DNA from 4 places in the Kluyvera ascorbata genome. Region 2 is predicted to be linked to each of the others. Evidence: predicted binding sites of a transcription regulator. Region 2 holds the regulator's gene; each other region holds the start of a gene.
The links. The regulator CRP, encoded in region 2, controls carbon source genes, mostly activating them, when cyclic AMP is high. The targets are predictions, from matches to a motif close to ATGTGANNNNNNTCACAT.
Positions count from the first base shown of each region.

Region 1: the regulator CRP is predicted to act here: its motif matches at 1,827-1,844, upstream of MY052_RS10470 (YchE family NAAT transporter).
Region 3: the regulator CRP is predicted to act here: its motif matches at 4,540-4,557, upstream of MY052_RS00115 (glycoside-pentoside-hexuronide (GPH):cation symporter).
Region 4: the regulator CRP is predicted to act here: its motif matches at 4,002-4,019, upstream of azuC (stress response protein AzuC).

Region 1 is NZ_CP096201.1:2,217,212-2,222,806, reverse strand. Features, by position in the region: gene oppA (oligopeptide ABC transporter substrate-binding protein OppA) at 1-387, opposite strand, end outside; gene MY052_RS10475 (hypothetical protein) at 347-559, shown strand; gene MY052_RS10470 (YchE family NAAT transporter) at 1,149-1,796, opposite strand; gene adhE (bifunctional acetaldehyde-CoA/alcohol dehydrogenase) at 2,293-4,962, shown strand; gene tdk (thymidine kinase) at 5,102-5,595, opposite strand, start outside.
Region 2 is NZ_CP096201.1:407,413-413,007, reverse strand. Features, by position in the region: gene MY052_RS01850 (hydrolase) at 142-1,164, shown strand; gene MY052_RS01845 (YheU family protein) at 1,161-1,379, shown strand; gene MY052_RS01840 (phosphoribulokinase) at 1,445-2,308, shown strand; gene MY052_RS01835 (OsmC family protein) at 2,405-2,809, opposite strand; gene crp (cAMP-activated global transcriptional regulator CRP) at 3,114-3,746, shown strand; gene MY052_RS01825 (YccS/YhfK family putative transporter) at 3,802-5,595, shown strand, end outside.
Region 3 is NZ_CP096201.1:23,640-29,234, reverse strand. Features, by position in the region: gene MY052_RS00140 (PTS sugar transporter subunit IIB) at 1-32, opposite strand, end outside; gene MY052_RS00135 (helix-turn-helix domain-containing protein) at 279-1,091, opposite strand; gene MY052_RS00130 (anaerobic sulfatase maturase) at 1,201-2,322, opposite strand; gene MY052_RS00125 (DUF202 domain-containing protein) at 2,319-2,681, opposite strand; gene MY052_RS00120 (YidH family protein) at 2,671-3,018, opposite strand; gene MY052_RS00115 (glycoside-pentoside-hexuronide (GPH):cation symporter) at 3,088-4,440, opposite strand; gene MY052_RS00110 (IS5 family transposase) at 4,908-5,595, opposite strand, start outside.
Region 4 is NZ_CP096201.1:1,978,789-1,984,383, forward strand. Features, by position in the region: gene MY052_RS09305 (HD domain-containing phosphohydrolase) at 1-1,345, opposite strand, end outside; gene MY052_RS09310 (RpiB/LacA/LacB family sugar-phosphate isomerase) at 1,721-2,359, shown strand; gene MY052_RS09315 (MFS transporter) at 2,465-3,889, opposite strand; gene azuC (stress response protein AzuC) at 4,099-4,188, shown strand; gene MY052_RS09325 (DUF2766 family protein) at 4,270-4,521, shown strand; gene MY052_RS09330 (non-heme ferritin-like protein) at 4,598-5,101, opposite strand.

The sequences.
Region 1 (5,595 bases), 1.8 Mb from region 2:
CGGATCCACCAGGCGCTGCCAGCTATATACGAAATCTTGTGCGGTAACCGGTTGGCCGTTAGACCATTTAGCGTCTTTACGCAGGTGGAATGTCCAGACTTTAAAGTCTTTATTATCCCAGCTTTCTGCAACGCCCGGAATCGGGTGACCGTCTTTAGGAGAGGTATTCAGCAACCCTTCGAACAGGTCGCGACTAATATTCGCCTCAGGTACCCCTTCAATTTTATTCGGGTCGAGAGACTGTGGTTCTGCGCCACTGTTACGCACGAGCGTTTGCTTGCTTGCCAACTGCACGCCTGCAGGAACATCTGCAGCCATAGCACTTCCCGCGATCAGTGCGGATAGAATGCCTGCCGCAACCAGGCTTTTTTTTGTGATGATGGACATTGTGTTGATACTCCGTTCATTATTATTACTGACTCACGCCAGCCTGTTTAGTCCCCTTTCGGGTTCCCGTACAGCGCAGGAGATTTTTGCGTCTGCCGGGTCGTTTACTGCTGCTATCACCGACTTTTTTATTACGGCTGCTCTTATTGGCAACCTGACGTCGATTCATTAAAAGCCTCCCCCCTGTCGGGAAGCCTTTCTTATTCTGTTCATAACTATTTACAACTAGAAACAGTTATCGTTTACAAAACTTTATCTTGAAAATTACCCTGGCCGGAAAGTACCAAATGCCTACCACTGCCGCCAATATAATTTGCAAATTTGTTAACCAATTCTCTTTTGTTCAACATTTTGCGCGATGGTCGTTAGCGTAATCGCAAAACCAATCTATCTGAACTCAATATTTTTCAAATAGATAGATAAAAAAAACAGTCCTGGAACTGCGCGCGTTGAACGCTTGCGTGTTTTTTGTACAAAAAATTAACAGTTGCTTATTTTTTAGCACATAACTCTGCATTGAAACTGAAATTACTAATATCATTTCAATTATCTAACAGCAAGTATCAGAGTATGGTGTGAGAGAAATAACATGATGGTTCGAGATGGCAGGCAGAAAATGAAGTTATAGCCTATTGATATTTAATATTTTTTCATAACATTCAAATTAATTATGTATGGCATGTAACAAAAGTTGAAGAATATGTTTTTCCGATAGTCACGGCGGTAATGACGGCTAGCGCGTCACTACCGCCGTAGAATAATTAACCGACCAAGCCTGGGAAGATAGATTTGATACCCGTCACAATAAACTCAATACCCAGAGCCATCAGTAGCAGCCCCATGATACGTGTCACAACGTTGATGCCCGTCTGCCCCAGCATACGCACAAGCCCGGGTGAAATACGGAAAATGCCCCAACAGCAATAAGCAAAAAGCACAATAGAAAGTGAGAAGCCTAACAAATAAGGAAGGGAATGGTAGCGCGTCCCCCACACAATGGTTGAGCTAATCGCCCCAGGGCCAGCCATCAGCGGCAGAGCCAGCGGCACAACGCCCAGGCTTTCTCGTACCGAGGTTTCCGTTTTCTCCTGTTTATTCTGCTTATCCTCCCCCAGTTTCCCGCTGATCATCGACATCGCAATGCTGACGACCAGAATCCCACCGGCTATACGGAAAGAATCGATGGAAATTCCAAACAGTTGCAGAATAACGTCGCCAAGGAAAAGCGAAGTTAGCAGGATAATGGCAACAGAGAGACTCGCCGTCAGGTTGGTCTTGTTGCGTACCATCGCCGTCTGATTACTTGTCAGGCTGATGAACACGGGAATCAACCCTACCGGGTTGACCAGCGCAAACAGGCCGATAAAGAACTTAAAGAAGATAGGAAAATCAAACAGCGTTTGAATCACGTTAACCCCAGAGCATCATTAAAAGTTAGTATTTGACGAACGGCAAACCATAATTTGCGCTGACAATACCCTGTTTAAGCCTTAGGTTCATCTGAATTATCCATAAAACCGGGTACAAAACAGAGTGTTACTGAGTTGTATAAAATATGCTAATGTTAAACCCACCTCTACTCACGATTGATTAACAGCATTAATAATTTGCTAAAAGGGTCATGCTGAAAGGTGTCAGCTTGGCTTAAACTTGATTTAGATCATGCAAATCGTACTCAGAAGTGAGTAATCTGCTTACACCGAAAGGGAGACGCTCTGATAAAAAACGGCGTATCCAGCTCGGTGAGCTCCTTGGCTAAATTAAAGCTCTTTTAGTAAATCAGTGAATCAGTTGTGGATAACACCTTGTTTTCTTAACTTTTTCGCCAGCTGCAGGCGATTTGTCTATACTGACTTGTCGAGCAGATGATTCACTAAAAAAGTTTAACATTATCAGGAGAGCATTATGGCTGTTACTAATGTCGCTGAACTTAACGCACTTGTAGAGCGCGTAAAAAAAGCCCAGCGTGAATATGCCAGTTTCACTCAAGAGCAAGTTGACAAAATCTTCCGCGCCGCCGCTCTGGCCGCTGCAGATGCTCGAATCCCTCTCGCAAAAATGGCCGTTGCCGAATCTGGCATGGGTATTGTTGAAGACAAAGTGATCAAAAACCACTTCGCGTCTGAATATATCTACAACGCCTATAAAGATGAAAAAACCTGTGGTGTTCTGTCTGAAGACGACACTTTCGGTACCATCACCATCGCTGAACCAATCGGCATCATCTGCGGTATCGTACCAACCACTAACCCAACTTCTACCGCTATCTTCAAATCGCTGATCAGCCTGAAGACGCGTAACGCCATCATCTTCTCTCCACACCCACGTGCGAAAGATGCGACCAACAAAGCAGCAGACATCGTTCTGCAAGCGGCAATCGCTGCTGGCGCGCCAAAAGATCTGATCGGCTGGATTGACCAACCGTCTGTCGAACTGTCTAACGCACTGATGCATCACCCTGAAATTAACCTGATCCTCGCGACCGGTGGTCCAGGCATGGTTAAAGCAGCATACAGCTCCGGTAAACCAGCAATCGGCGTTGGCGCAGGTAACACCCCTGTTGTTATCGACGAAACCGCTGATATCAAACGTGCTGTTGCATCCGTGCTGATGTCTAAAACCTTCGATAACGGCGTTATCTGTGCTTCTGAGCAGTCCGTTGTTGTTGTTGACTCCGTTTACGATGCCGTTCGCGAACGTTTTGCCAGCCACGGCGGCTACATGCTGCAGGGCAAAGAGCTGAAAGCCGTTCAGGACATTATCCTGAAAAATGGCGCGCTGAACGCCGCTATCGTTGGTCAGCCAGCATACAAAATTGCTGAACTGGCAGGCTTCACCGTTCCAACAACCACTAAGATCCTGATTGGTGAAGTGAAAGTTGTTGACGAAAGCGAGCCGTTTGCACACGAAAAACTGTCTCCAACCCTGGCGATGTATCGTGCAAAAGACTTCAACGATGCCGTTGAGAAAGCTGAAAAACTGGTTGCGATGGGCGGTATCGGTCATACCTCTTGCCTGTACACCGACCAGGACAACCAGCCAGAACGCGTTGCTCACTTCGGTCAGATGATGAAAACCGCGCGTATCCTGATCAACACCCCTGCTTCCCAGGGTGGTATCGGTGACCTCTACAACTTCAAACTCGCACCTTCCCTGACCCTGGGTTGTGGTTCATGGGGTGGTAACTCCATCTCTGAAAACGTTGGTCCTAAGCACCTGATCAACAAGAAAACCGTTGCTAAGCGAGCTGAAAACATGTTGTGGCACAAACTTCCGAAGTCTATCTACTTCCGTCGTGGCTCACTGCCAATCGCGTTAGATGAGCTGATTACTGATGGCCACAAACGCGCGCTGATCGTGACCGACCGCTTCCTGTTCAACAACGGCTATGCAGACCAGATCACTTCTGTACTGAAAGCTGCTGGCGTTGAAACTGACGTGTTCTTCGAAGTTGAAGCTGACCCGACTCTGACCATCGTTCGTAAAGGTGCAGAGCTGGCTAACTCCTTCAAACCAGACGTGATCATCGCGCTGGGCGGCGGTTCCCCGATGGACGCAGCAAAAATCATGTGGGTCATGTACGAACACCCAGAAACGCACTTCGAAGAACTGGCGCTGCGCTTTATGGATATCCGTAAACGTATCTACAAGTTCCCGAAAATGGGCGTGAAAGCAAAAATGGTTGCGATCACCACCACTTCCGGTACTGGTTCTGAAGTGACTCCGTTTGCGGTTGTAACCGACGACGCAACTGGCCAGAAATACCCACTGGCTGACTACGCGCTGACTCCTGACATGGCAATTGTTGACGCCAACCTGGTCATGGATATGCCGAAGTCCCTGTGTGCTTTCGGTGGTCTGGATGCAGTTACTCACGCCCTGGAAGCTTATGTTTCCGTACTGGCTTCTGAGTTCTCCGACGGTCAGGCTCTGCAGGCGCTGAAACTGCTGAAAGAAAACCTGCCAGCGTCTTACCATGAAGGTTCTAAGAACCCGGTAGCACGTGAACGCGTACACAGTGCAGCAACCATCGCGGGTATCGCGTTTGCGAACGCCTTCCTGGGTGTATGTCACTCAATGGCGCACAAACTGGGCTCTCAGTTCCACATTCCTCACGGTCTGGCGAACGCCCTGCTGATCAGCAACGTTATTCGTTATAACGCGAACGACAACCCAACTAAACAGACTGCTTTCAGCCAGTATGACCGCCCACAAGCGCGTCGTCGTTACGCTGAAATCGCTGACCATCTGGGTCTGTCTGCACCGGGCGACCGTACCGCAGCGAAAATCGAAAAACTGCTGGGCTGGCTGGAAGAGATCAAAGCTGAACTGGGTATTCCTAAATCAATCCGTGAAGCAGGCGTACAGGAAGCCGACTTCCTGGCACACGTTGACAAACTCTCTGAAGATGCGTTTGATGACCAGTGTACCGGTGCTAACCCACGCTACCCGCTGATTGCTGAACTGAAACAGATTCTGCTGGATACTTACTACGGTCGTGAATTCGTAGAAGGTTCAGTTGAAGAGAAGAAAGAAGCTGCACCCGCTAAAGCTGAGAAAAAAGCGAAGAAATAATCCGCTGATTTCTTGCTGAAAGCATAAAAAAACAAGCCCCATCCATGATGGGGCTTTTTTTATGCCTGGCTGGCTGAAATTAATAGGTTCTGCGTTCCCTCACCGTCACTAAAACGGCAGCAAACGCATCAGGAGAGGATTAACAAGAACGACAGGTCTTACGATGCTTATCCTGAATGACGGCCAGTGAGCCTTCTTCCAGCGCTTCTTTGTAGTGCTTACGGCACACGGAGACGTATCTCTCGTTACCGCCAATCACCACCTGCTCGCCCTCGTTATAAGGTCTACCCTCCTGATCGAGACGTAGTACCATGCTGGCCTTACGGCCGCAGAAGCAAATCGTTTTTAGCTCAACCAGCTTATCGGAGAGCGCAAGCAGATACTGGCTCCCCCCGAACAGTTCGCCCCGGAAATCCGTTCTCAGTCCGTAGCATAATACGGGAATATCGAGGTTATCTACCACGTCAGACAGCGCGTAGACCTGCTCACGCGTCAGGAATTGGCATTCATCCACTAGCACGCAATTAACCGGTTCACGTGCGTTCTCAGCGCTTATTTCAGCAAACAGGTTACTCGCCTGATTAAAAAGCTTCGCTGGAGAAGAGAGACCAATTCGTGAGCTGACTTTGCCTG
Region 2 (5,595 bases):
AGAGTAATAATTGAAGTAACAAATTGTGATTAGGATCAGATCCTGATGGGAGAAAAACGACTACCGATGCCTCATTTTCATAAACACGATGGCAAAGTGACGGTATAGTAGGCGCAGATTCCAGGTAAACATCGCCGAGTTATGACTGAAACAACCCACCACGATCTCAGTATCGACACCTCAAGCAGCGCGGACTTCGTGCCCATGCGCGGCATAAGCAATCGTCATCTTCAGACGATGCTGCCACGCCTGCTTCGTCGCAAGCTGCAATTCACCCCACACTGGCAACGCCTTGAGCTGCCGGACGGCGACTTCGTCGATTTAGCATGGAGTGAAGACCCGGCCGGTGCGCTGCATAAGCCTCGTCTGGTGGTGTTTCATGGTCTGGAGGGCAGCTTACACAGCCCGTACGCGCATGGCCTGATTAACGCGGCGAAAGCGCAAGGCTGGCTAGGCGTGGTCATGCATTTTCGCGGCTGCAGCGGCGAGCCAAACCGCCTGAACCGTATTTATCACTCCGGTGAAACGGAAGACGGCACCTGGTTCCTGAACTGGCTACAGCGTGAATACGGTAAAGCGCCAACGGCGGCGGTCGGCTACTCGCTGGGCGGCAACATGCTGGCCTGCCTGCTGGCCAAAGAAGGTGACGACGTGCCGATCGATGCGGCGGTGATTGTCTCCGCGCCGTTTATGCTGGAAGCCTGCAGCTACCACATGGATAAAGGCTTCTCGCGGGTCTATCAGCGCTATCTGCTGAACCTGCTGAAAGGCAACGCCGCCCGCAAGCTCAAAGCCTATCCTGGCTCGCTGCCGGTGGATCTGCGTCAGTTGAAAAGCATGCGCCGCATCCGCGAGTTTGACGATTCGATCACCTCGAAGATCCACGGCTTCGCCGATGCGATTGATTACTACCGTCAATGTAGTGCGATGCCTATCTTAAGCAAAATCACCAAACCGACGCTGATCATCCACTCGAAAGACGATCCGTTTATGGACCACCACTCCATTCCAGCCCAGGAAGAGCTGCCGGACAACGTCGTCTATCAGCTCACCGAGTACGGCGGGCACGTCGGGTTTATCGGCGGCACGCTGCGCCACCCGGAAATGTGGCTGGAAAAACGCATCCCCGCCTGGCTGATGCCGTGGCTAGGGACTAAAGCATGATGATTCCCTGGCAGGATATCGACCCGGAGACGCTGGATAATCTGATTGAAAGCTTTGTCTTGCGCGAAGGCACTGATTATGGTGAATATGAACGTTCACTTGCGCAAAAGGTCGCCGACGTCAAACACCAGCTACAAACGGGCGAAGCGGTGCTGGTGTGGTCTGAACTTCACGAGACCGTCAACATCATGCCCCGTAACCAATTTCGCGGTTAACTATACTCTAACGACAGGAAGCGTTTACCCCGCTTCCGTTGTCGTCTGTTCAGGGAGTTATTCGCATGTCTGCCAAACATCCGGTCATTGCCGTTACCGGCTCCAGCGGAGCAGGAACCACCACCACCAGCCTCGCGTTTCGTAAAATCTTTGCTCAGCTCAACCTGCGCGCGGCGGAAGTCGAAGGCGACAGCTTTCACCGCTACACCCGTCCGGAAATGGATATGGCTATCCGCAAGGCCCGTGATCTTGGCCGCCACATCAGCTATTTCGGCCCGGATGCCAACGACTTTGGCCTGCTGGAACAAACCTTTCGCGACTACGGCCTGAACGGGCAGGGGAAGTCGCGCAAATACCTGCATACCTATGATGAAGCGGTTCCCTGGAACCAGGTACCCGGCACGTTTACGCCGTGGCAGCCGTTACCGGAACCGACCGATGTGCTGTTCTATGAAGGACTGCACGGCGGCGTGGTGACACCGCAGCACGATGTCGCGCGGCATGTTGATCTGCTGGTTGGCGTGGTGCCGATTGTTAACCTGGAGTGGATCCAGAAGATGATCCGTGACACCAGTGAGCGCGGTCACTCCCGCGAGGCGGTGATGGATTCCGTAGTGCGCTCAATGGAAGACTATATCAACTTCATCACCCCACAGTTCTCCCGCACCCATATCAACTTCCAGCGTGTACCAACGGTCGATACCTCTAACCCGTTTGCAGCCAAAAGCATTCCGTCGCTGGACGAGAGTTTTGTGGTGATTCACTTCCGTAATCTCGAGCACATCGACTACCCGTGGTTACTGGCCATGTTGCAGGGTTCATTTATCTCGCATATGAATACGCTGGTCGTTCCCGGCGGGAAGATGGTGCTGGCGATGGAATTAATCATGACGCCGCTGGTGCAGCGGCTGATGGAAGGTCGGAACTAGCATCAAGACCAGGTAGCCCGGACGAGGTGCGCAAGCACCGACGCCGGGAATGTCCCCGGCGTCACTGCGTTCGGCCGGGCTACGTCTAGCATGCAATCAGCCTTCAATCACTTCGTAAGAGTGAGTGATATTGACCGCTTTTTCGAGCATCAGCGCAACTGAGCAGTATTTCTCAGCAGACAGATCGACCGCACGCGATACCGCCGCATCCTTCAGCGCTTTACCGGTGACGATAAAGTGCAGGTTGATGTGCGTAAACAGACGCGGGGCCTCCTCACGGCGCTCAGAAGTGAGCTTCACTTCGCAGTCGGTCACGTCATTGCGACCTTTTTGCAGGATAGAGACGACGTCAATCGCACTGCAACCACCGGCGGCCATCAGCACGACTTCCATCGGGCTCGGCGCTTTATCGCCGGAGTTACCGTCCATCAAAATTTGGTGGCCAGAAGCAGACTCACCGAGGAAGGTTAACCCTTCAACCCATTTCACACGTGCTTGCATAATATTTAACTCCCAGGTTGCAATTTTCTTCTCAGATTACGCGCACATAACAATTCTCGCAATGGAAGGCGATCGCCGTCATGCTGAAGCGAGACACCAGGAGACACACGGCTAAAGCTATGCTAAAACAGTCGGGATGCTACGGTAATACATAAACGTACTGCATGTATGCAGAGGACATCACATTACAGGCTGCGACCCTATTCGACAGCCGACTTCCCAGGTAACGGGAAGGATACTATTGCAACCAGTGGCTGCAATGTTTTTGCCGCTGGGAAGAGCTTATAACAGAGGATAACCGCGCATGGTGCTTGGCAAACCGCAAACAGACCCTACTCTCGAATGGTTCTTGTCTCATTGCCATATTCATAAGTACCCATCGAAGAGCACGCTGATTCACCAGGGTGAAAAAGCAGAGACGCTGTATTACATCGTAAAAGGCTCAGTGGCTGTACTCATCAAGGATGAAGAAGGCAAAGAGATGATCCTCTCTTACCTTAACCAGGGCGACTTTATCGGTGAGCTGGGCCTGTTCGAAGAAGGCCAGGAACGCAGCGCATGGGTACGAGCAAAAACCGCTTGTGAAGTTGCTGAAATCTCTTATAAAAAATTCCGTCAGCTGATCCAGGTTAACCCGGACATTCTGATGCGTCTCTCTTCTCAGATGGCGCGTCGTCTGCAGGTCACCTCTGAAAAAGTTGGTAACCTGGCCTTCCTGGACGTAACCGGTCGTATCGCTCAGACCCTGCTGAACCTGGCTAAACAGCCGGACGCTATGACCCACCCGGACGGTATGCAGATCAAAATCACCCGTCAGGAAATTGGTCAGATCGTTGGCTGCTCCCGTGAAACCGTGGGCCGTATTCTGAAAATGCTGGAAGATCAGAACCTGATCTCCGCGCACGGCAAAACCATTGTCGTCTACGGAACCCGCTAATCCAGCCCAAAATGGCGTATTGTAAAAGCAATACGCCATTTTTGTTTTTCCCCCTATGTGGCGCAGGCTGATTTACCACCCCGAAGTCAACTATGCACTGCGGCAAACGCTGGTGTTATGCCTGCCGGTTGCCATCGGGCTTCTGTTCGGCCATCTCCAGCAGGGTCTGCTGTTTTCATTGGTGCCTGCCTGCTGCAATATCGCCGGCCTCGATACCCCACATAAGCGCTTCTTTAAACGCCTGATTATCGGTGGCTGTCTGTTTGCCGGATGTAGCCTTGCCGTACAGCTGCTGTTGGCGCGCGATATCCCCTTACCGCTGATTCTCACCGGGCTGGCGCTGCTGCTGGGCGTCACGGCGGAAATCAGCGCGCTGCACGGGCGGTTACTGCCCGCCTCGCTGATTGCTTCTATCTTCACCTTAAGCCTGGCGGGCAATATGCCCATCTGGGAGCCGCTACTGCTCTACGCGTTCGGCACGCTGTGGTATGGGCTGTTTAACTGGTGGTGGTTCTGGATATGGCGCGAGCAGCCGCTGAGGGAATCGCTGAGCCTGCTCTACCGACAGCTCGCCGAGTACTGCGAAGCCAAATATAGCCTGTTGACCCAGCACACTGACCCGAGCACCGCGCTGCCGCCGCTGCTCACTCGTCAACAGAAGGTGGTGGATCTCATCTCTCAGTGCTACCAGCAACTGCATATGCTCGCCGCGAATCAGCACAACGACTATAAGCGCCTGCTGCGCGCCTTCCAGGTGGGGCTCGACCTGCAAGAACATATCTCCGTCAGCCTGCACCAGCCGGAAGAGGTACAAAAGCTGGTTGAACGCAGCCACGCCGAAGCGGTGATCCGCTGGAACGCCCAGACCGTGGCGTCACGCCTGAGGGTACTGGCTGACGATATTCTCTATCACCGCTACCCTACCCGCTTCAATATGGACAAGCAGATAGGCGCGCTGGAAAAAATTGCCGACCAGCATCCAGATAACCCGGTTGGCCAGTTCTGCGCCTGGCACTTCAGCCGCATTGCCCGCGTGCTGCGCTCCCAGCGCCCGCTCTACCCGCGCAACCTGATGGCCGATAAAGAGCGCCGCCTGCCGCTATTCGCGGCGCTCAAAAACTACCTGTCGCTGAAATCTCCGGCGCTACGTAATGCCGCCCGGCTCAGCGTAATGCTCAGTATCGCCAGCCTGATGGGCGCCGCGCTGCATCTGCCAAAGCCTTACTGGATCCTGATGACGGTGCTGCTGGTCACGCAGAACGGCTACGGTGCAACTCGCGTACGTATTTTCCATCGTGCGGCGGGTACGCTGGCAGGGTTAGTGATTGCCGCCGTCGTTCTGCACTTCCACATCTCAGAAGGACTGGCGTTAGCGGGTATGCTTATCGTCACGCTGGGGAGCTACCTGATAATCCGTCGCCACTACGGTTGGGCCACCGTCGGCTTTACGATTACCGCGGTTTATACCCTGCAAATTCTGACGCTGAACGGCGAGCAGTTTATCGTCGCGCGCTTTATCGACACCATCATCGGCTGTCTGATTGCCTTTGGCGGGATGATCTGGCTGTGGCCGCAGTGGCAAAGCGGTCAGCTTCGACAAAACGCTCAGGCGGCACTGGAAGCCGACCAGGAAGCCATTCGTCTTATCCTGAGCCCCGACCCGCAGGCGCCTAAGCTTGCCTATCAGCGTATGCGCGTAAACCAGGCGCACAACACGCTCTACAACACGCTCAACCAGGCCATGCAGGAACCGGGCTTTAACTCGCGCTATCTGGAAGATATGAAGCTGTGGGTCACCCACAGTCAGTTTATCGTCGAGCATATCAACGCCATGACCACGCTGGCACGC
Region 3 (5,595 bases), 380 kb from region 2:
CCCGCTGCGCAGCATAAAAAGATCTTCTTCATCATTTTCCCCTGGCGTTATAAGCGTGATATTCCGCTGAAATGCGGCAAAATATATTCTGCGTAGTATGGTAGAAAGCGACAAGTGAAGGGCGGCACAAAACCGATTTATATCGCTGGTACTTTTATTGTTACAGATGAATAAAATGACAATTTATTTCTTATAAACAGCAAGATGCAAATGTTACTTTTAAATTTATTAGTGTTATTTTTATTCGTTTTTTATGCATTACCTCCCACTCTGGCCGATTAACGGCACTGATTTGGTGAAACGCCAAACTGACGACGAAAAACCCGAGAAAAGTAGCTAACGTCTCCAAAGCCGCAGCGAATCGCAATGTCGTTCACCGAATCGTTGGTAAAACGCAGCTGATAGTGTGACTGCAATAGCCGCACGCGGGCGAGATATTGCTGGGGAGAGACGCCGGTGTAGTCGCTGAAACCACGCTGGAGCGTGCGTCGGGAGAGACCGAATTCGTGGCACAGCGCGTCGAGGTCGAGCGGCTGCTGCCACTGGCCGTTGAGGCGAATCAGCACCTGGCTGATGCGGTCTTCGCTGGAGTGAAAATCCTGGGTTTTATAGCGCCACAGATTCAGAGTGTGCAGCACTTCAAGAAAAATCATCTCTTTATGGCTTTCCGCCAGCAGTTTGTCGCTGAACTCCGCTTCGTTATGGCTGGCGAGACGGTCAAATACCCGCTGCATAATGCCTACGTCCACCTGCCAGACGTTACTCTCATCCTCTTGCGGCAGGAGATAGTCGATCTGCTTGATAAAGTTGAAGTTATCGCGCCCCAGATAAAGCAGATTCACCTGCTGTAACGCTTTCATTTCTTCAAACAGATGGTAGTCCTGGCGATTCAGGTAGCAGAGCGTACCGCTACTCAGCAGATACGGTTTTTCATTGATGACGTGTATCCCGCTGCCGCTGCCCACCAGAAACAGTTCGCAGTATTCATGGGTGTGTTCATGGCTGATATTTTTTTCCGGTTTCCAGAAATGGAATACCACGCTTTCCAGCGGATGGTGAAAGTGCGTTTCCCGGGGCAGCACGAGCGGCATAGAGACTCCAGATGCATCATCACAGTGAAGAGATAGTGATACCAGAATCCGTAGCGGAGACCTTGACCTGTTTGCCATCCGGCAGACCCGTCTGGCAAACAGAAAAAGCTTATGAAGCCTGGCTTAACATCGCCATCAATTCCCGCGGTGAGCGGCGCTGTTTGAGAAGGTCACGCATCGCTTTCATGTATGGCGCGCTGTAGGTGAAAAAGTGGCGATAGCCGTGACAAAGCGCGCTTTTGCCGTTGGCCAGCCGATGTTTTGGGCAATCGCCGTGACAAAACTGAAGCACTGGACACTGGCGGCAGTCATCTTTCAGACTTTGTTTTTTTTGCTGCCCAAAAGCGATCGCCTCAGGCGTCACGTTCAGCGCCTGTAGCGTCTGTTGATGAATATTGCCGATATAATATTCGGGATACACGTAGTGATCGCACTGGTAGAGATCGCCGTTAGCCTCCAGCGCAAAAGCATGGCCGCAGGTTTCGCTGAATGCACACATCTGCGACGGATAGCCTCTCCAGACGCCAAGCGTCGAGTCAAACAGCTGAACATAAACCCGGCCAATATCTTCACGTACCCAGAGATCAAATACGCCCGTCAAAAAGGCACCCCAGTCCTCAGAGGTGACCGATTCAGCGCTGAGTTTGCCGCTACCATTGCGCTCAACCAGCGGAATAAACTGTAAAAACGGCGTGCCGAGGCCGCGGAGATAACGATACAAGCGCTGCGGTTGCTGGCTATTCAGGCGATTAACCACCACCAGCAGATTAAACTCAACGCCGTGTTTCGTCAGCGTCTCAATTGCCTTTATCACCTTATGGTGCGTCGGTTTGCCGCTGCGATTAACGCGCCAGGCATCGTGAAGGTCCGCCGGGCCATCGAGTGAAATGCCCACCAACCAGCCGTTCTCGCGAAAAAAACGACACCAGTCATCATTGAGCAACAGGCCATTGGTCTGGAAGGCGTTGTGGATCTTTTTGCCATTGGCATACTGCCTTTGTAACGCCAGCGCGCGCTGAAAAAAAGCCAGCCCGCACAACGTAGGTTCTCCGCCCTGCCAGGCAAAACTAACCTCCGGCCCCGGCTGCGCCGCGATGTGCTGGCTGATAAATCGCTCCAGCGTGGTGTCATCCATCATCGGCTGTTCGGGTTTTTCGATATAGAAACAGTAGCGGCAGTTAAGGTTACAGCGAGAGCTGGCCGGTTTGGCCATTACCTGACATCCTGTCATGCTAAATCCCTGATAAAAATAATGAGTTGGCGAATGTGGGTAACAGCAAACAACATTGCGAGGGATAACACCGCGAGAGAGATCATAAATTTGTCACGCACCGCGCCCGGCTGGGAAAAATCGCTGTGCTTAACGTCCATTACATTACGATTGCGGGTGTAGCGCCAGAGGATGATGGCGACAACCGCCAACACGGCTAGCGAAACCCAAAATAGTGCGCCTGCCTGATGCCAATTATGCTTCAACGCTAACGCCATCAGCGCGCCGTAGCCAAGCAAGGTGCGAAACCAGGCCAGTGACGTGCGCTCAGGCTGTAGCCCAGGATCAGCCTGACGGCGGGCTTTGCGGCTATCCGGCATAAAGCACCAGCAGCATCACCACCACAGCGACTAGAGTAAGGATCAGGCTTATCACCAGCAGGCTGCGGGTATAGGGCAGATCCTCTTTCAGGCGCATCGCTCTTTCATTACGCAGCCAGCGCAGGTAGCCATAGATGGCTAGACCACCGGCAAACAGGCACAGCAGGAGCGCCAGCGCCTCGCGAATCACCGGCGTCGCGAAGTCGGGTGCCAGCTGATCTAACCCCACACCCGCGGCCAGAAATCCCAGCGAGGTGCGAATCCACGCCAGAAACGTGCGCTCATTAGCCAGTGAAAAGCGGTAATCGGGTGCTTCTCCAAGGCGGGAAATGTTCATCTTTACTCCTTGATGGTTCCCGATTGTTCAAAGTATCAACAATTCTACCTGACCACTGGGCTAAAACAATCAATCAGGCTTCACGACCAGATTTGCTGAAATTTGCGTCATTTTCTCGGTCGTCAGCTTGTAGAACAGTTTTGCCGTAAGCGCACAAAGCAGATAGCAAATCCCTGGCGCAATGGTAAATAGCGCGATAATGGTGTTAAGCGTAGCAGGGGTTTGCGCGCTGGCTCCGGCCTGATATCCCCCTGCAGCCAGCATCCAGCCAATTACCGCGCCGCCGACGGCGAGGCCCATTTTCAACACAAACAGCGTGCCTGCGAAGCTAATTCCCGTCAGGCGCTTACCGCTGACCACTTCACCGTAGTCCACCGTATCAGCCATCATCACCCATTTAATCGGCGTCATAATCTGATGCAGTACGCCAATCACAAAGATCAGGCAGAACATCACCACCATGGTGTCCATTGGCACAAAAAACATCGCAAAGCTCAGTAAAGTCAGGATGAGGTTGCAGTAGATAAATACCGAGACTTTACAAAATCGCCCGCTGAGCGGCTTCGCTATGGCACTGCCCACAATATTGCCCACGCAGTAGGTGGTCAGGAATATTGAAAAGAGTTTAGGTGATTCCATAATCCAGGTGACGTAATACATCATTACGCCGCCGCGAACTGAAGTGCCAACAATAGTAAACACTGTCAGAAACCCAACCACTCGCCATTGATCGTTTCTCCAGATATCCCGTAAATCACCCAGCATTCCTTTAAAACCCACGCTGGTTGGCGGGGCGACAACACGCTCTTTGGTGGTAGAGAAACAGATAAAAAACATCACAACGGCAATCACTGACAGCAGAGTGATGCTGGCTTTAAAGCCAAACGCTTTATCACCACCGCCGAACCAGTCGACCAGGTTCATCATCAGTGCGGTGGATAACATCCCACCCGCAGTCGCCAGAACGAAACGCCAGGACTGCAAAGACATTCGCTGCTGAGGGTCGCTAGTGATAACACCGCCCAGTGCGCAGTATGGGATATTGACGATGGTGTACATCAACGTCAGACAGATATAGGTTATTGTCGCGTAAACCATTTTTCCTGTAAGCGATAAATCCGGTACGGTATAGGTCAGGACGCAACTGATGCCAAAGGGGATTGAGGCCCAGAGCAACCAAGGACGGAATTTTCCCCAGCGAGTTCGTGTGCGGTCTGCAAGTAATCCCATGCAGGGATCGGAAATAGCATCTAATATTCGTGTTACCAGAAACATACTTCCAATGAAAGCCGCTGGCAGGCCCGCTATATCGGTATAAAAGAACATTAAATACAGCATCACATTGTCGAAAACAATATGGCTTGCCGCATCACCCAGACTAAAGCCGATCTTCTCTTTTAGCGTCAACAGCGAATTATTCATAATTTATCCGTTGGTTTGAATCATCTGACGCCATATTAAGATTAGCATTTTATATTTTTGAATTATGTTTTTTGCTTTTCTCTTTATGTTTATTTTTATATGTGATTAGGCTCGCAATTACATCACGAAAGCACACTCCATAAATATATTATATAAAAACACATCAACAATTCACCTCACATATTGAATAGTATCCTCAGATTCATCTAGGCTGCCATTAAAAATTATCTGCATTCACTTAAAAAACAAAGAGGACCATTATGCCTACCGATATTCAGACTAGCGTTATCGTTAATCCGTTCAACAAAAACATGCTCTCCGCAAACGTTAACATTACCGCCGTTCTACCAATGAGATTCAGTTATCGCGTTCAAGGAAAAACTCCGGACAGTGCGTTTACCTATGAAAATGGGCTTTGTTGAATAAATCAGATTTCGGGTAAGTCTCCCCCGTAGCGGGTTGTGTTTTCAGGCAATACGCACGCTTTCAGGCATACCTGCTTTCGTCATTTTGTTCAGCGCTCGTACCAGGGCCATAGCCTCCGCAACCTGACCATCGTAGTCACGCAGCGTCAGTGAACCCCCGAACAGCTGTTTTACCCGGTACATCGCCGTTTCCGCTATCGAGCGACGGTTATAATCTGTTGTCCATTTCCACCGCGCATTACTCCCGGTCAGCCGCTGATTCGCAACAGCACGGTTACGGTCTGCATATTCACCGGGCCAGTAACCCGCGCCTTTTCGGGGCGGGATAAGCGCGCTGATTTTCTTACGCCGCAGTTCATCGTGACAGAGCCGGGTGTCGTAAGCGCCGTCTGCCGATGCTGCCCTGATTTTTCTGTGAGTCTGCCGGATAAGACCCGGGAAGGCTTCTGAGTCCGTCACATTGTTCAGCGACAGGTCTGCACAGATGATTTCATGTGTTTTGCTGTCAACTGCCAGATGCAACTTTCGCCATATACGACGGCGTTCCTGGCCATGCTTTTTGACTTTCCACTCGCCTTCACCAAAGACCTTCAGCCCGGTGGAATCAATCACCAGATGCGCGATTTCACCTCGGGTGAACGTTTTGAAACTGACATTAACCGACTTTGCGCGCTTGCTGACACTGGTGTAATCCGGGCAGCGCAACGGAACATTCATCAGTGTAAAAATG
Region 4 (5,595 bases), 1.6 Mb from region 2:
GCACCTGTGATATCAGGGCGTACAGCGGATGGGCAATGTTCATCCAGGTGCCAATCTGATAGTTTGAGTGGGTCATCCCGGCAACTTTTAACGCCCCACGGAATAGATCGCTTCCGCGTAGCGCCTGTTCCATTGAACTCAAATCCCCAAGAATGTAATCAATATGATTGCTGTCGATGGTATCGAGCAGTTCATCAATTGATGCACGGGCAATAAGCGTAACGTCGTTACCAAAGCGCTGACGCAGATAGTCGGCGGCAAACGAGCCGCGAATGACGCCGACCCGCTGATGGCGAACCTGCTCTTCGTCGAGAATAAAGGGCGCGGTGGCTTTGTTGTAATAGGCGTTATACCAGTTGACCAGCGGGCCAACCTGACCCTCCATTTGCGTACCATTGCTCACGTCAAAAATCTCGGCCAGGCGGATTGGCCAATCTTCATTTTTCATTCTTATCATGTAGTTATCAACGAACTGCACGTCGACGTTAATATTCAACAAATCGCGAAGATCGTTGACCAGACTGATAGCACTGCCATGATAGCCCTGGTCGTCACGCCAGATAATGGGCGCGAAGTTTTCATTCTTTGGCAACCAAAGGGTGAGCCGGTTTTTCTCCATCCAGATGCGCTCGTCAGGCGTTATCGTCAAACGTTGACGAAAATACTCAAGACGACTTTGTTCCTCTAGCGCCCGGAGTTTTCCGTTCTGCTGCCATTCGTTAATCAGTTGATTGATATTGCTACGAAGCGAAATCAGCTCCGGGCTGATCCCGAAGGAGGCCGTGATACGCAATGAGTCAAACGGTCGTGAAATCGTGTAGTAGTACTGTGGTCCACCAATTTCACGATTTTCATTAATATAGAAATCTGCGCCGCCGCTGCGCAGAATTTGCAGCGCTTCTCTGCTGCTGTCGACTTCGATAACCTGCTGGAACCTTAACGTAGGATACGCCTGCTTCACCAACCGCTGAGTCGGGTCGTTTCGCCGGAAAATGACCCGCGTATTATTGATATCACTGATGGATTTAGCCTGGCGAGTAATGCTGGCGGTAACGATGGGATTCTCAAGCAGCCGGGATGATAAAATGGTGTTCTTGAGGTGTTCTCGCGTTTGCAGCACGCTGGCGTAGAGCCCGTAGTCATGATGGGTGAAGCGCTGCTCAAAGGTGGTGCCGTCGATGGGGCGTAGCGTCAGGTTGTAGCCGTAACGCGCGTTAATCGCGTGCAGCAATTCGGGATAGAAACCCTGGAATTGACCGTGATTGTCGCGCCAGAACTCAAAGCTATCCGCATTGAGAATCCATACAGGGATAGGCGCCGCCGCTCGAATTTTTTGCGGTGGCACGGCATGAGCGCGGGGCGCCCAAAGTAGCATAAGGGTCAGTAGAACAAGGAGACCCAGCGCGTGTCGAAATCCTCGGCGGTCCTGTGTCACAAGTCAGTTCCTTTGCAGTGACTATTTCATCCATTGAAACGCTGACAAACAGCAGGGGCTTTCTGCCCATTTACCCAGTCTAGTCGACCATTCACCCAGGTGATAGTAAATAATTAATGGTTTATGTAAGGTTTTATCTACAGGTCAAAGGCAAAAATGTGACCCCATTGGTAAAAATTAAAACTACTTTTCATAAAATTTGAAAGTATGTTTGACTGGTAGTAAGGTGAGAATACTAATCGAACGACTGCGGATAACCCCGCTTAGCTTTCAGGAGAGGAAAGAATGAAAATTGCACTGATGATGGAAAATAGCCAGGCCAGCAAAAACGCGACTATTCATCATGAGTTAAAAGCCGTTGCCGATGAAAAAGGCTTCCCGGTCTATAACGTGGGTATGAGCGATGAAAACGATCATCACCTGACCTACATCCATCTGGGCATCATGGCCAGCATCCTGCTGAACTCCAAAGCGGTCGATTTCGTCGTGACCGGTTGCGGTACCGGCCAGGGCGCGATGATGTCTCTGAACATTCACCCAGGCGTTGTGTGCGGTTACTGCCTGGATCCAGCAGACGCCTTCCTGTTTGCTCAGATCAACAACGGTAACGCACTGTCTCTGGCCTTTGCAAAAGGCTATGGCTGGGGCGCAGAGCTGAACGTTCGCTACATGTTTGAAAAAGCGTTCACCGGTCGTAACGGCGAAGGCTATCCGCCAGAGCGTAAAGAGCCGCAGGTTCGCAACGCCGGTATTCTGAACCAGGTGAAAGCGGCCGTGGTGAAAGAAAACTATCTGGATACCCTGCGCGCTATCGACCCAGCGCTGGTGAAAACCGCCGTTTCCGGTCAGCGTTTCCAGGAATGTTTCTTCGAAAACTGCCAGAACAAAGAGATCGAAGCTTTTGTTCGTGAGGTTCTGGCGTAAGCCTGACGCTCAACGGATAAATAAAAACCCACGCTCAGGCGTGGGTTTTTTGTTGGTACGGTCAACGGCTCACCGTACCTTGCAACCAGACCCATCCCGGATGGGTTACTGTTTCACTTTCTTCGACACCGAACTGCCCGCATCCCGCGTTAAGTGCAGCGTATCAATCATCCCCACCAGACAAATCAGCGCGATAAAGATGAACGCCAAACGGAAGCTAATGCCTGGAACATCGCCGAGGCTCAGTATAGCGCTGACTTTCTCACCCAAACGAATACCGATAGCGCCAAGCGTTATGCCAAGGCCGATAGCCAGCTGGCTGGCGGTACTGAATAACGTGTTGGCGTAACTCATCTGGGCGGACGGTACGTCGGCAAAAGCCAGCGTACTGACCCCGGTGAACTGAATGGAGCGGAACACGCCGCCAAGGTAGAGCACCAGCATTATCACCCATACCGGCGTGTGCGGCGTTAAGAAGGCGCAGGCAACAAGCGCAATGACGTTTAACGCGCCGTTGAGCAGCAGCAGGCGGCGGAATCCCAGCTTGCGGATGAGCGGCGTCGTAGCCGGTTTAATCGTCAGGTTACCCACGAATACCGCCAGCACCAGCAGGCCGGAATGGAACGGATCCATACCGAAGCCCACCTGAAACAGCAGCGGCAGCAGGAACGGCACGGCGCTGATGGAGGCGCGGAATAGCGATCCACCGTACATCGTGACTTTAAACGTTGGGACCTGTAGGGCGTCCATACGAATCATTGGCCATTGACTGTTGCGGAAGTGGCGCAGTGCGTAATAGAAGGTGACGCCGCCGAGCACCAGCAGGCCGACGATTAACCCACCTTGTAATTTTTCAGCCCCCAGTAGTTCCATGGCATAGACCAGGCTCACCATCGAGACCGAGGTCGCCACAAATCCCGGCAGATCAAAGGGTCTCCGCTCATCGTCACGGATATTAGGGATTATCTTCAGTGCCAGAAGAATGGCGATGATGCCAAGTGGAACGTTAATAAAGAAAATCCAGCGCCAGTCTGCGACTTTGGTGATGAACCCACCAAGCGGTGGCCCAATAATGGGGGCAATCAGCGCGGGCCAGGTGAGCGTGGCGATGGCGGTAATCAATAGGTGCTTGGGCGTGGTACGCAGCACGGCGAGTCGCCCGACCGGTACCATCAGCGCGCCGCCGACGCCTTGCAAAATACGCATAGCCACAAAGCTGTGCGCGCTGGTGGCTAGCCCGCAGAAAACGGAGGAGACGGTGAAGATAGCCAGCGCAAGACTGAAGATAGTTCTGGCGCCGAAGCGATCCGCAATCCAACCGCTGGCGGGGATGAGTACGGCGAGGGTGATCAGATAGGCGCTGATGCCGATGTTCAGGTCGACGGCTTCAACGCCAAATGTTTTCGCCATATCAGGAAGGGCGGTGGCAATCACCGTACCATCCAGGAACTCCATAAAGAATGCACCGGCCACAAGCAGCGCAGCAGGGGATACCCCGCGGCTCGCCTGGGCCTGGAGAGGCTCACTCATGGTTGTTTTACCCTATCAAAATAATTTTTAAAATTTATAGCTTTTGTAGTTTTGGTAAGTGGTCGATTTCTATAACAAAATTTTTATAAATTTAACGCAATCGATAAAACTAGTGTGATTTTTGTCGCAAAACGGTTGATTTTTGTGACGGTGGTCATATTATGTGCGTAAAGACAATAACACCTGCATAACAAAACCGGAGCATCAACATGAAACAGCGCATGCGTAAAATCCTCAAAAGCATGTTTGAGAACTACTGCAAAACTTTCAAAGACGTACCGCCAGGCGCTATGTTCTGATAAAAAAAACCTGCCACGGCAGGTTTTTTTATCTTCTGCGAAAGTAGGTTACTATTACGCTCCGCAAAATAGGAGCAAAAAATGTCTCAGAACCTGACCCCGAACGATGAACTGGTTTCCGATGTGGTAGCCTGCCAGCTCGTTATCAAACAGATCCTCGACGTCATCGACGTTATCGCCCCGGTTGAAGTCCGTGAAAAAATGGCGAGCCAACTGAAATCCATCGATTTTACCGCCCACCCAGCAGGGGCTGACCCGGTGACGCTGCGAGCGATACAGAAAGCGATTGCACTGATTGAGCTGAAGTTTGCGCCACAGGATGCAACGCACTAATACGCGGTGAGGTTTCGGGCAAACGGCCCGGAATACCAATAAAAGAAGGGCGGAGACGCCGCCCTTCTGAAATCAATTAATGTTGCTGCTGAGTCACGATATTCAGCAGATGCTGGTCGGTTTGTTGAATGCAAAGACCGGCTTTTCGTGCGCTGCGAACTTCATCCAGAATCGTCTTCAGCAAGATACCATCCTGTTCCTGCTCTTCTTCCAAAGCGTTCAGGAACGTCAGGGTGTTATCGTCATGAAGCACTTTAGCTTGTTCAGTTAATTCTGACAGCGTTGAAGCACGTTGGTCATGGCCTTCGATTGTTTTCAGGAAAAGATCTTCGAGGGTCGCGCATTTATCTTCGTTGGTTTCAAAAGCTTTAACCACCGGATAAGCGCCAGACTTCTTCATATAGTCGAACACGCGCATCATCTGCGTTACGCTGGACTGAGCCCGTGAACGTAGAAACGTCGCGGTCCCATTCAGCCTATGTTCTGAGCACCACTCGCTCAAACGCAAATAATGATTAGATGCAGAAAACTCAAGATTCATCTGTGCATTAAGCTTTTGAACCATTCCTGGAACTGCCATACAAATATCCTTATTGCTGGTAGGAACGATACGCGTTAAATCGCATAGTTCGTAATAGCCGCTAACCATGCGCTATTTCCGCGTTAGAGTGTGACTACATATTACCTGTAGTCCTTGCGTCTGACTTTGGGATATTAAATCCCTTCGTCAAAAAAATAATACGCTGAGTGTAGATATAAGAAAAGTCTCATGGGTTGCTTTTTACGTTTCGTTACAACCTATATTAAAATTAACGCCATTGGCAGAGATATATTTTCTTAATGCGATGATTAACAGTGAATATAACGCGTTTGTATAATTTCCGTAAGGCTTTGTTAACATGAGGTTTGCTAGGGCTCGATGGGCATTTAAAGTGTGATCGCGATCTTGTTTTTCAATGAATATTAAAGTTAAAGCGAAATTAATACGTATTATTTACGATGAATGGCATTTTACGAATAATGTTTATCAGACAAAGCATGTATTTTTAAGTGGCTGTCTTGAATATCAAAACA